DNA from 3 places in the Allobosea sp. 124 genome. Region 2 is predicted to be linked to each of the others. Evidence: riboswitches for the same ligand, from Rfam matches in the RefSeq annotation. Region 2 holds a riboswitch; each other region holds the start of a gene.
What was found. Region 2 has a riboswitch for thiamine pyrophosphate ahead of thiO (glycine oxidase ThiO). Riboswitches for the same ligand answer to the same signal wherever they lie in the genome.
Positions count from the first base shown of each region.

Region 1: linked by a shared signal. The riboswitch ahead of thiC (phosphomethylpyrimidine synthase ThiC) and the one ahead of thiO (glycine oxidase ThiO) in region 2 are both predicted to bind thiamine pyrophosphate.
Region 3: linked by a shared signal. The riboswitch ahead of C8D03_RS12450 (LuxE/PaaK family acyltransferase) and the one ahead of thiO (glycine oxidase ThiO) in region 2 are both predicted to bind thiamine pyrophosphate.

Region 1 is NZ_PZZM01000001.1:1,535,039-1,538,306, reverse strand. It holds gene C8D03_RS26750 (OmpA family protein) at 1-412, shown strand, start outside; gene C8D03_RS07190 (hypothetical protein) at 564-854, shown strand; gene C8D03_RS07185 (hypothetical protein) at 972-1,169, shown strand; TPP riboswitch at 1,207-1,310, shown strand; gene thiC (phosphomethylpyrimidine synthase ThiC) at 1,389-3,268, shown strand, end outside.
Region 2 is NZ_PZZM01000001.1:53,766-57,033, forward strand. It holds gene C8D03_RS00260 (thiazole synthase) at 1-199, opposite strand, end outside; gene thiS (sulfur carrier protein ThiS) at 231-428, opposite strand; gene thiO (glycine oxidase ThiO) at 412-1,440, opposite strand; TPP riboswitch at 1,490-1,590, opposite strand; gene C8D03_RS00275 (mandelate racemase/muconate lactonizing enzyme family protein) at 1,627-2,745, opposite strand; tRNA gene C8D03_RS00280 (tRNA-Ser) at 2,928-3,018, opposite strand; tRNA gene C8D03_RS00285 (tRNA-Phe) at 3,220-3,268, shown strand, end outside.
Region 3 is NZ_PZZM01000001.1:2,622,153-2,625,420, forward strand. It holds gene C8D03_RS12440 (ABC transporter permease) at 1-411, opposite strand, end outside; gene C8D03_RS12445 (LacI family DNA-binding transcriptional regulator) at 581-1,594, shown strand; TPP riboswitch at 1,867-1,995, shown strand; gene C8D03_RS12450 (LuxE/PaaK family acyltransferase) at 2,093-3,172, shown strand; gene C8D03_RS12455 (acyl-CoA reductase) at 3,177-3,268, shown strand, end outside.

The DNA of each region.
Region 1 (3,268 bases), 1.5 Mb from region 2:
GGACGAGGTGCGTTATTCGCCGGATCTGCGGGCGCGGATGCGCAGCGTCGACATCGACACGGTGACCTTCGAGACCGCCTCCTGGGATGTGGCGCCCGGTCAGGCCCAGCGGCTCTCGGTGATCGCGGAGTCGATCCGCAAGGCGCTGCAGCGCTCGCCTAACGAGGTCTTCCTCGTCGAGGGCCACACCGACGCCGTCGGCCCCGACATCGACAACCTGTCGCTGTCTGACCGCCGGGCCCAGTCGGTCGCCGAGATTCTGACCAAGGATTTCGGCGTGCCGCCGGAGAACCTGACGACGCAGGGCTATGGCGAGCAGTATCTCAAGGTCGCGACGCAGGAGGCGGAGCGTCAGAACCGCCGCGTCACGCTCCGTCGCATCACGCCGCTGCTGGCAGGGCAGGGCGGCTGATCGCGGAGAATCCCGAAGACATCGGAAAAAGGCCGCCGGAAGGCGGCCTTTTTGATGCGCATGTGGGAACCCGAACGCCATGCTCGCCGTTTGGCGTAAAACAGGCTCCTTCAGGGCCAGGGCCAGGGGCGGGGGCACAGGGAGCATTGCGATGCGCGCTCGGATCACTCTGATCGGCGGCCTTCTGATGGTCGCGGTTTTCGTCCCTTCAGTCATGGCGCAGCCGGCCCAGCCGGAGGCGTCGTCGCAGCCGGGTGCCCGTCAGCGGGCCCCGGGCGTCCCGCTGGCGCCGCAGCCGTCGGTGGTCGATGCCGACATCGTCGCGCGGGAACGCGCGGCCGATCCCGGGCGCTCCGGTCACCGCCAGCAGGCCCAGGTCGCGCCGCGCGCGGATCGCGATCTGCCCATGCCGCGCCCGGTGCGTTCGATCATCGCGCCCTGATCTGCGGCTCCGGCAGACGCAGGGACAAGGCAGGCTTGGGCAAGGCAGGTTTTGCCGGTCTTGATTCACCATCGCTCAAGCTTCGGCGTCTATGGCTGGGGCAGGAGGCGCATATCCATGAGTGATTCCCTTGCCATCGCGCAAAGCTTCGCAGCGATGCAGGCCAGCTCCACGCAGCAGGCCCTGCAGACGGAAATGCTGCGCCAGCAGGCTGCATCGGACCAGGCCGTCGTCACCTTGCTTCAGCAGGGTGTTGACCAGATGCAGGCCACCCTCCCGGCCGGGCAGGGACAGTCCGTCGATATCAGCGCCTGAGACGGTTGCGCGAATCCGTCCGCCCGCCTAACCTCGCGATCGTTCCGAGGGGTGCTCGCAAGAGCTGAGATGGCCGCAAGGCCGAACCCATCGAACCTGATCCGGGTCATACCGGCGGAGGGACTGGAACGCGGCATGGTCACAACCATGCCCGCATCACAGCGCTTGAACCGCTTCGACGCCGGATCTCCTGACCCTTTGACCAAGGCGGAGATCCCCATGAACACCCATATCACCCCACCGAAACGCAGTGCCGAAGCCGCCCGCAAGTTCGGCGCGCCGACCGGCGTTACCACCGGGCCAATCATCGGCTCGCGCAAAATCTACGTGCCGACACCCGAGGACGCCTCGATCCAGGTGCCGTTTCGCGAGGTGCAGCTCACCACCGACACCGAACCGGCCGTGCGCATCTACGATCCCTCGGGTCCCTTCACCGAGACGGATGCGGCGGTCGACCTGAATGCCGGCCTGCCCCAGATCAGGCGCGACTGGCTCAGCCGTCGAGGCTTCGAGACCGTGCCGGGCCGCGCGGTGACGGCGGCCGACAACGGCAACATCTCGCCGGACCAGATGGTCCCGGCATGCCCGGCTGAGCGCCCGGTGCTGACCGCGCGCAATGGCCAGATGGCGACGCAGTACGAATTCGCCAGGGCCGGCATCGTCACGCCCGAGATGATCTATGTCGCGCATCGCGAGAACCTTGGTCGCGCCGCGATGCTGGAGGGTGCCCGCGAGCGCCATGCCGACGGCGAGAGCTTCGGTGCCAGCGTGCCGGACTTCGTGACACCCGAATTCGTCCGCTCGGAGATCGCGCGCGGGCGGGCCATCATCCCGGCCAACATCAACCATCCCGAGCTGGAGCCGATGGCGATCGGCCGCAACTTCCTGGTCAAGATCAACGCCAATATCGGCAATTCGGCCGTGACATCGGGCGCGGCCGAAGAGGTCGAGAAGCTGGTCTGGGCGATCCGCTGGGGCGCCGACACCGTCATGGACCTCTCGACCGGCCGCAACATCCACAACATCCGCTCCTGGATTCTGCGCAACTCGCCGGTGCCGATCGGCACCGTGCCGATCTATCAGGCGCTGGAAAAGGTCGGTGGCGATCCTGTGAAGCTCGACTGGGAGGTGTTCAAGGACACGCTGATCGAACAGGCCGAGCAGGGCGTCGACTATTTCACCATCCATGCCGGCGTCAGGCTGCCTTACGTTCCGCTCACCGCTTCGCGCGTGACCGGCATCGTCTCGCGCGGCGGCTCGATCATGGCGCGCTGGTGCCTGGCTCATCACAAGGAGAGCTTCCTCTACGAGCGCTTCGACGAGATCTGCGAGATCATGCGGAAATACGACGTCTCGTTCTCGCTCGGCGACGGTCTGCGTCCGGGCTCGATCGCCGATGCCAATGATCGCGCCCAGTTCGCCGAGCTGGAGACCTTGGGGGAGCTCACCACCATCGCCTGGGAAAAAGGCTGCCAGGTCATGATCGAGGGCCCCGGCCATGTGCCGATGCACAAGATCAAGGAGAACATGGACAAGCAGCTCCGCGAATGCGGCGAGGCGCCGTTCTACACGCTCGGACCGCTGACGACCGACATCGCGCCGGGCTACGACCACATCACCTCCGGCATCGGGGCGGCGATGATCGGCTGGTATGGCTGCGCCATGCTCTGCTACGTCACGCCGAAGGAGCATCTCGGCCTGCCGAACCGCGACGACGTCAAGACCGGCGTCATCACCTACCGCATCGCGGCGCATGCCGCCGACCTCGCCAAGGGCCATCCGGCGGCGAAGATCAGGGACGACGCGGTCTCCCGCGCGCGCTTCGATTTCCGTTGGGAGGACCAGTTCAACCTGGCGCTCGACCCCGACACGGCGCGCAGCTACCACGACGAAACCCTCCCGAAGGACGCCCATAAGGTCGCGCATTTCTGCTCGATGTGCGGGCCGAAATTCTGCTCGATGAAGATCACGCAGGATCTGCGGGCCGAGGTATTGGCGATGAGCGACAACGAGCGCGCCAGTCTCGAAGCGATGGCATCCGAAGGCATGGCGGCCAAGTCGCAGGAATTCCTCGACAAGGGCGGCAGCCTCTATCTACC
Region 2 (3,268 bases):
GTACCCGGACGCCGAGTTCGCGGATCAGCGACCAGAAGGCCTGGCCGGCACCGCCCTCGCCCGCCTCGCGGCGCAGCGAGACGGTGACGACTTCGACGCCGGACAGCCTGACCGCCTCGGCGAGGATCGCCGGCGAAGGATAACGCGCCGTGCCGAGGAAGAGCCGGTTCTTCGGTTCGAAACCATAGAAGTCGTTCATCTCGGACCTTTGCATCTCAGCCCCCTGCATTTCAGCCGCCCTGCATCGGTGCGAGAACCTCGATACGGTCGCCCTCGGCCAGCCTGAGCGCCTCGCGCTGGCGGGCCGCGACGAAATCGCCGTTCACCGCCGTGGCGACGACCTTGCCGGCGTAGCCGAGTTCGGCCAGCGCCTCCGCCAGCGTCGCGGCGGCTATCTCCCGGGGTTGCCCGTTAAGCAGCAGCGTCATGCAACATCTCCGGAATGGCGGCTGGATCGAGCACGGCCTCGGCCGCCAGCCGCGCCATGGCGGGGCTGAGGAGGAAGCCGTGGCGGTAGAACCCGTTGACATGGAGCACCCGGCCCCGGCGCGTCAGCCGCGGCAGGTTGTCGGGAAAGGCCGGGCGGGCATCGACGCCGATCTCGACCAGCTCGGCCTCGCCGAAGGCGGGATGCAGCGCATAGCCCGCGCCGAGCAGTTCCAGCATCGAGCGGGCCGAGATGCGGCCGCGCTCACCGCTTTCGATCATGGTCGCGCCGACCATGAAGAGCCCGTCGGCGCGCGGGACAACATAGAGCGGAATACGCGGATGCAGCAGCCGGACCGGGCGCGACAGCGCAATGTCGCGGCTCTTCAGCAGCAGCATCTCGCCCTTGACGCCGCGCAGATCGGACAAAGCATCGCGAGCCGAAAGGCCGCGGCAGTCGAGCACGGTTTCGGCGGCGATGTCGCCGGCCGCCACCTCGCTGCCGAAATGGATGCGACCGCCCAGCGCCCTGACCTTGTCGGCCAGGCCGGCGAGTGCCAGGCGCGGATCGAGATGCGCCTCGCCGTCGAAGAACAGCCCCTTGCCGAAGCGCCCGGCGAGATCGGGTTCGAGCGCCGCGATCCCCTCCCCGTCCAGCTCGACGAAATGGGAGGTGCGCTGCCCGAAACGCCTGAGCTCGCTGCGGTCGCGGCTCGGCGCCAGCACGAGCGTGCCGTTGCGGACGACACCGCCGACATGGCGCGCCCACCACGCTGCGGCTTCCTGGCCCAGGCGGATCACGGGTTCCTCGGCGCTCTCGCCCTCGCACCACGGCGCGAGCATGCCGCCCGCATGCCAGGAGCAGGCCCGCTCGCCCGCGAAGGCGCCGCGCTCATGCATCTCGACCGTGGCGCCCCTGCCGAGCAGTTCCACCGCGCAGGCGAGGCCGACGACGCCCGCACCGACGATGCCGACATGGACGGGTCTGTCCAGACGTGGATGCGTCTTCGCCATGCCGTTCCCCTTCCCGGGAAGGCAACGGTCATGGCGTGACGAGGCGAGCGACGAGCCGATGACCGTTCCCTTCGCCGGCATTACCCGGATCAGGTTCGATGGGTTGGTGCATCAGCACCTCTCAGCCTCGCGGCACCCCAACGGATGAGTGGCAGTTTAGGGCCCCGAGCCCGACGGGGCAAGCCGTCAGGCCAGCGGCCTGGCGAAGCGTGCGATGGCCTCCGCGGTCGGCGTCGTGCCCGCGCCGGGCTTCTGGGGCTTCAGGAAACAGCCATCGACGACATCGGCCGGCTCCTCGAAGGCGTCCTTGATCCAGGGAATGTATTCGAGGACCGGCGTCGCCTGATGCCAATAGGCGAGATGGACATGGACCTGACTCATCTCGCCGGCATGGGGCGCGACCGGCAGGCGGCTGGCAAGCGCCAGGTCCGCGACCTGGATGTATTCGGTGATGCCGCCGAGCCGGGTCACATCGGGCTGGACGAAATGGATCGCATCGGCCGCGATGAAGGCGCGGAAGGCGTCGAGCGAATAGAGCTGCTCGCCAAGCGCGACGGGGATCGAGGTCGAGCGGGCGAGCGCCGCATGCGAGCCGACATCGTCATACCAGAGCGGCTCCTCGAACCAGAAGATGTCGAGCGGCTCGGCGCGGGCGCAGAAGCGCTTGCAGGTCGGCAGGTCCCATTTGCCGTTGCCGTCGATGGCGAGGGTGACATGGGAGCCGACCGCCTGCCGCACCGCCTCGAGCCGGCCGATATCGATGCCGGGGTCGGCGTAGCCGACCTTGACCTTGATGCGGTGGAAGCCGTCGCGTTCGACCGCCTTGCGGCAGCAGTCGACGAGTTGGTCCTTGGGAATCGAGAGCCAGCCGATATCGGTGTTGTAGGCTTCGAGCCGGGGCTTGCTGGCGCCGCCGAGCAGATGCCAGAGCGGCACGCCGGCCTGCTTTGCCTTGAGATCCCAGAGCGCGACATCGACGGCCGCAAGAGCGAGCTGGGTGATGCCGGCGCGGCCGACCCATTGCAGCGCCGGGTGACGGGCGAGCTTGAGCCAGAGCCGATTCGTCTCGGCCGCATCCTCGCCGATCAGCAGCGGGGCGTAGCAGTCGCGGATGCAGGCGGTGATCAGCCGGTCGGAGGGCAGATCGGCATGGGTGCCAGTGAAGCCATAGCCTTCCAGCCCGTCCTCAGTGACGATCTTCGTGCCGACCACGCCCCAATGGCTGATGCGGTGCGTCGAATCGGAGATCGACCCGCCCGTGACGGGGATATGCAGGATGAAGGGTTCGATACTGGCGATGCGCATAATGGTCCTCCCGGCCTCCGCTCGCCGCGTGAATTGGCTGCGACGGCGTGTTGCCAAGAGTTCGACCACAGGATGCCGGCCGCTTCAACGGCGATGGAGGACGGCTGGCAAAGCCCAATGCGCGGCAAGGGCAGATGGCGGGCGCGGCGCTTCTGGTGGTTCGAAACGATCAATCAGGGAAGTGGCGGAGACGGAGGGATTCGAACCCTCGATACCCTTGTGGGGTATGCTCATTTAGCAAACGAGTGCCTTCAGCCTCTCGGCCACGTCTCCGTTAGACGCTCTATGCCCGATTGCCGCTCGCTTTGACAAGCCGTCGAATGGACATTCCCGCGTGTTTCCGCATCCGCCTCCCGGCCGCGGCGCGATGGCGGCGCAGGTGCTGTCGCAAAGCCGTCAAAGCGACTGGACAGCCCGAGCGCCACCGACTATACCCCGCCCACCAACAGGGATGCGGCTTCACGCTTCCCCGGCGCCCAGATAGCTCAGTTGGTAGAGCATGCGACTGAAAATCGCAGTGTCC
Region 3 (3,268 bases), 2.6 Mb from region 2:
CACGAAGGCGGCAAACCAGATCACCATGATCTTGGCGCCGTCGCCGAGGCCGAGCCAGAGGATGGCGAGCGGGATCCAGGCCAGCGGCGGGATCGGGCGGATGATCAGGAAGATCGGATTGATCGCGGCCTCGGCCCGCCGGTCCCACCCCATCCAGAGGCCGAGCGGCACGCCGGTGGCGATCGCCACGAGGAAGCCCATCACGACCAGCTTGACGCTCTGAAGCGCGTGGCCGGCGAGCCCGCCGCCGGCATAGCCGCGCGTCGCGATCTGGCTCAACGACTGCCAGAAGTCGACAGGCGAGGGGAAGCGGCCGGGAGAGACGATGCCCGTTGCGGTCGTCAGCATGAACCACAGCAGCAGCGCAGCCGCTACCGAGCCAAGGCTGACCCATCGCCGTCTTCCGATCATGGCGTTCCTCAATGCGCTCTTCTTGAGTGAAAGCGCTTTCATCGTAGGTTTTCAGATCGTGCGATGGATGTCAATCTCTCTATCGATTTGCTGATCGATGTCCATTTTCCTTGCAGATGGTGTTGTATTCGTCTTATTTTGGATGAAATAAATTTCAGGGAGGTCGAGGGTGAGCGGAGGGCGCGTCAAGCTGAGCGACGTTGCGCGCGATGCCGGCGTTTCGCCCGCGACCGTCTCGCGGGCGATCGCGCAGCCGGACCTGCTCTCGCCTGACACGCTGGCGAAGGTCAGGGCCAGTGCGCAGCGTCTGGGCTATCTGCCTGATGGCGCGGCGCGGGCCCTGGCCTCGGGGCGGTCGATGACGATCGGTGCGATCGTTCCGACACTGGACAGCGCCATCTTTGCGCGAGCCCTGCAAGCGATGCAGGCGACATTGGCGCAGGCGGGCTATCTGCTGCTCGTGGCCTCGCATGAAGCAAGTCCTGCAGCCGAGACGCAGGCCGTCCGGGCGCTGCTCGGCCGCGGCGTGGACGGGCTCATGCTGGTGGGGGCCGAGCGTGCGCCGGAGACGACGGCCTTGCTCGACGCGTCGGGGCTTCCTGTCGTGCTCACCTGGTGCGGCGACGGTCATTTCACCGCGATCACGATCGACAATGCCCTCGCCGGACGCCTCGCGGCGGAGCATCTGATCAGGCTCGGGCATCGGCGCATCGGCATGATCACCGGCCATCTGCAGTTCAACGACCGCCAGAGGGCCCGGCTGGCCGGCGCGCGCGCCGCCCTGACGGAAGCGGGACTGTCCTTGCCCGACCCATTGGTCGTCGAGCAGGCACTGACCCTCGCCGGAGGGCGGGCCGGCTGCGCCATGCTGCTGGAGCTGGAGGACAAGCCGACGGCGTTGATCGGCGGCATCGACCTGTTCGCGATCGGCTGCCTCGAAGAGGCGCATGCGCGCGGCATGACGGTCCCGCGCGACCTCAGCGTCGTCGGCATCGACGGCCTGGATATGTCGGCACATGTCTCGCCCTCGCTGACGACGGTCCATGTGCCGACGGGCCGCATCGGTCATCTCGCGGCCAGGACGTTGATGGCGCTCGTGCAGGGCGACCGAGTCGATGCCGAGACGATGCTGCCGGTGGAGCTGGTGATCAGGCGGTCGTCTCAGGCTGTCGGCGCCGTGTAGCGATGCGATGCTAAAAGCGCCCGAAGGGAGCCGGGCGTGCCAGCAGGAGCGATCCGATGCACCCATAAAAGCTGTGGCGGCATCGGGAGGACGAGGTTCCCGCTTCGCATGTCCAGCCGGATTCTCTTTCTCGTTGATGTTCTGCGAGGCAACGCTCGGCGTGTCCTGAAGGCAGCTTCTGCCGGCCGGGTCGTGCGACGTGCGATGGCGTCGTCGGCTTGCCGGACCGGGCAGCGTCCTTGACATCGCCGCGAGCGCGCCGTCATGCTTCCGGCTGTTCCCAGGGGGGCCTCGCTAGGAGGCTGAGATTCCGCCGGTCCGGATCAATCCGGGCAACGCGGTGACCCTCCGAACCTGATCCGGTTCATACCGGCGTAGGGATGCGGGACATCGGGCGGAAAGCCGCCCCGTTTCCAAGCTCGCGCCGCTGGTCGGATTTTCGGTCCCATGCAAGGCATCCCGCCTGGTCGTGTGGCTGGCGGGAAGGCGTGGCTGGACGTGACCGAAGCTGAGATCATCGAGGCCCTGCTGGCCTTCATCGACCGGGACGAGGCATCCGAAGCCGCGTTCGAGCGGATGGCGCTGGCGGTCTTCGCCTATCAGTTCGCGCATAACCAGCCCTATCGCCGCTTCGCCATCCAGCGCGGCCGCACCACGCTGACCGTCCGGAACTGGCGCGATATTCCCGCCGTGCCGATCACCGCCTTCAAGGACCTGACGCTGAGCTGTTGCCCGCCGGAGGCGGCAGAACGCATCTTCATGACCAGCGGTACCACGCAGGGCGGGGTCAAGGGCCGCAGCTACCATCCGACGCTCTCCGTCTATGACCGCTCGATGCTGGTGAATTTCCGCCAGCGCTTCATGCAGGGTCTCGCGCGGATCGAGATGGGCATCCTGTTTCCCGACGAGCAGGCGATGCCGAACTCGTCGCTGGCGCATTATCTTTCGCTGGCGAAGCGCGACTGCGGAGCCCCCGGTAGCGCGGGATTCATCGGGGCGGACGGTCTCGATCTGCCGCGGCTGACCGCGGCGCTGGAACGGGCGGAAGCTGCCGGCCAGCCCTACGCGCTGCTCGGCGCGAGCTACAGCTTCGTGCACCTGCTCGATGCGCTGGCGGCACAGGGGCGGCGCTTCGTGTTGCCCGAGGGCAGCCGCATCCTCGACACCGGCGGCTTCAAAGGCCAGTCGCGCGAGATGGGTGCCGATGCCTTCTACGATGCGCTCTCAGCCGTGCTCGGCGTGCCGCGCAGCCGCTGCATCAATATGTATGGGATGACCGAGCTCAGCACGCAGTTCTACGACGACGGCAATGCCGCCTGCCCGCCGGTCAAGTCCGGGCCGCACTGGATCCGCAGCCGGGTTGTCGACCCGGTGACGGGGCGAGACCTGCCGGAAGGCACGACCGGCGTGCTGGTGCATCACGACCTCGCCCATTTCAACTGCGTCTCGGCAATCCTGACCGAGGATGCCGGCGTCATGGTCGAGGGCGGCTTCAGGCTGTTCGGTCGGGTCGACGGCGCCGATTCCAGAGGATGCTCGCTCGCCGTCGAGGAATTCCTGAAGGCGGCGAGGGGCTGAGGCCGTGACCGAGTTCGCCGGGCACCTGCCGGGACTCTCGGCTGCGGAGGTCGAGTGGCGGGTGCTGGACTTCGCCGCCTGGGGCGAGAGCGTGCA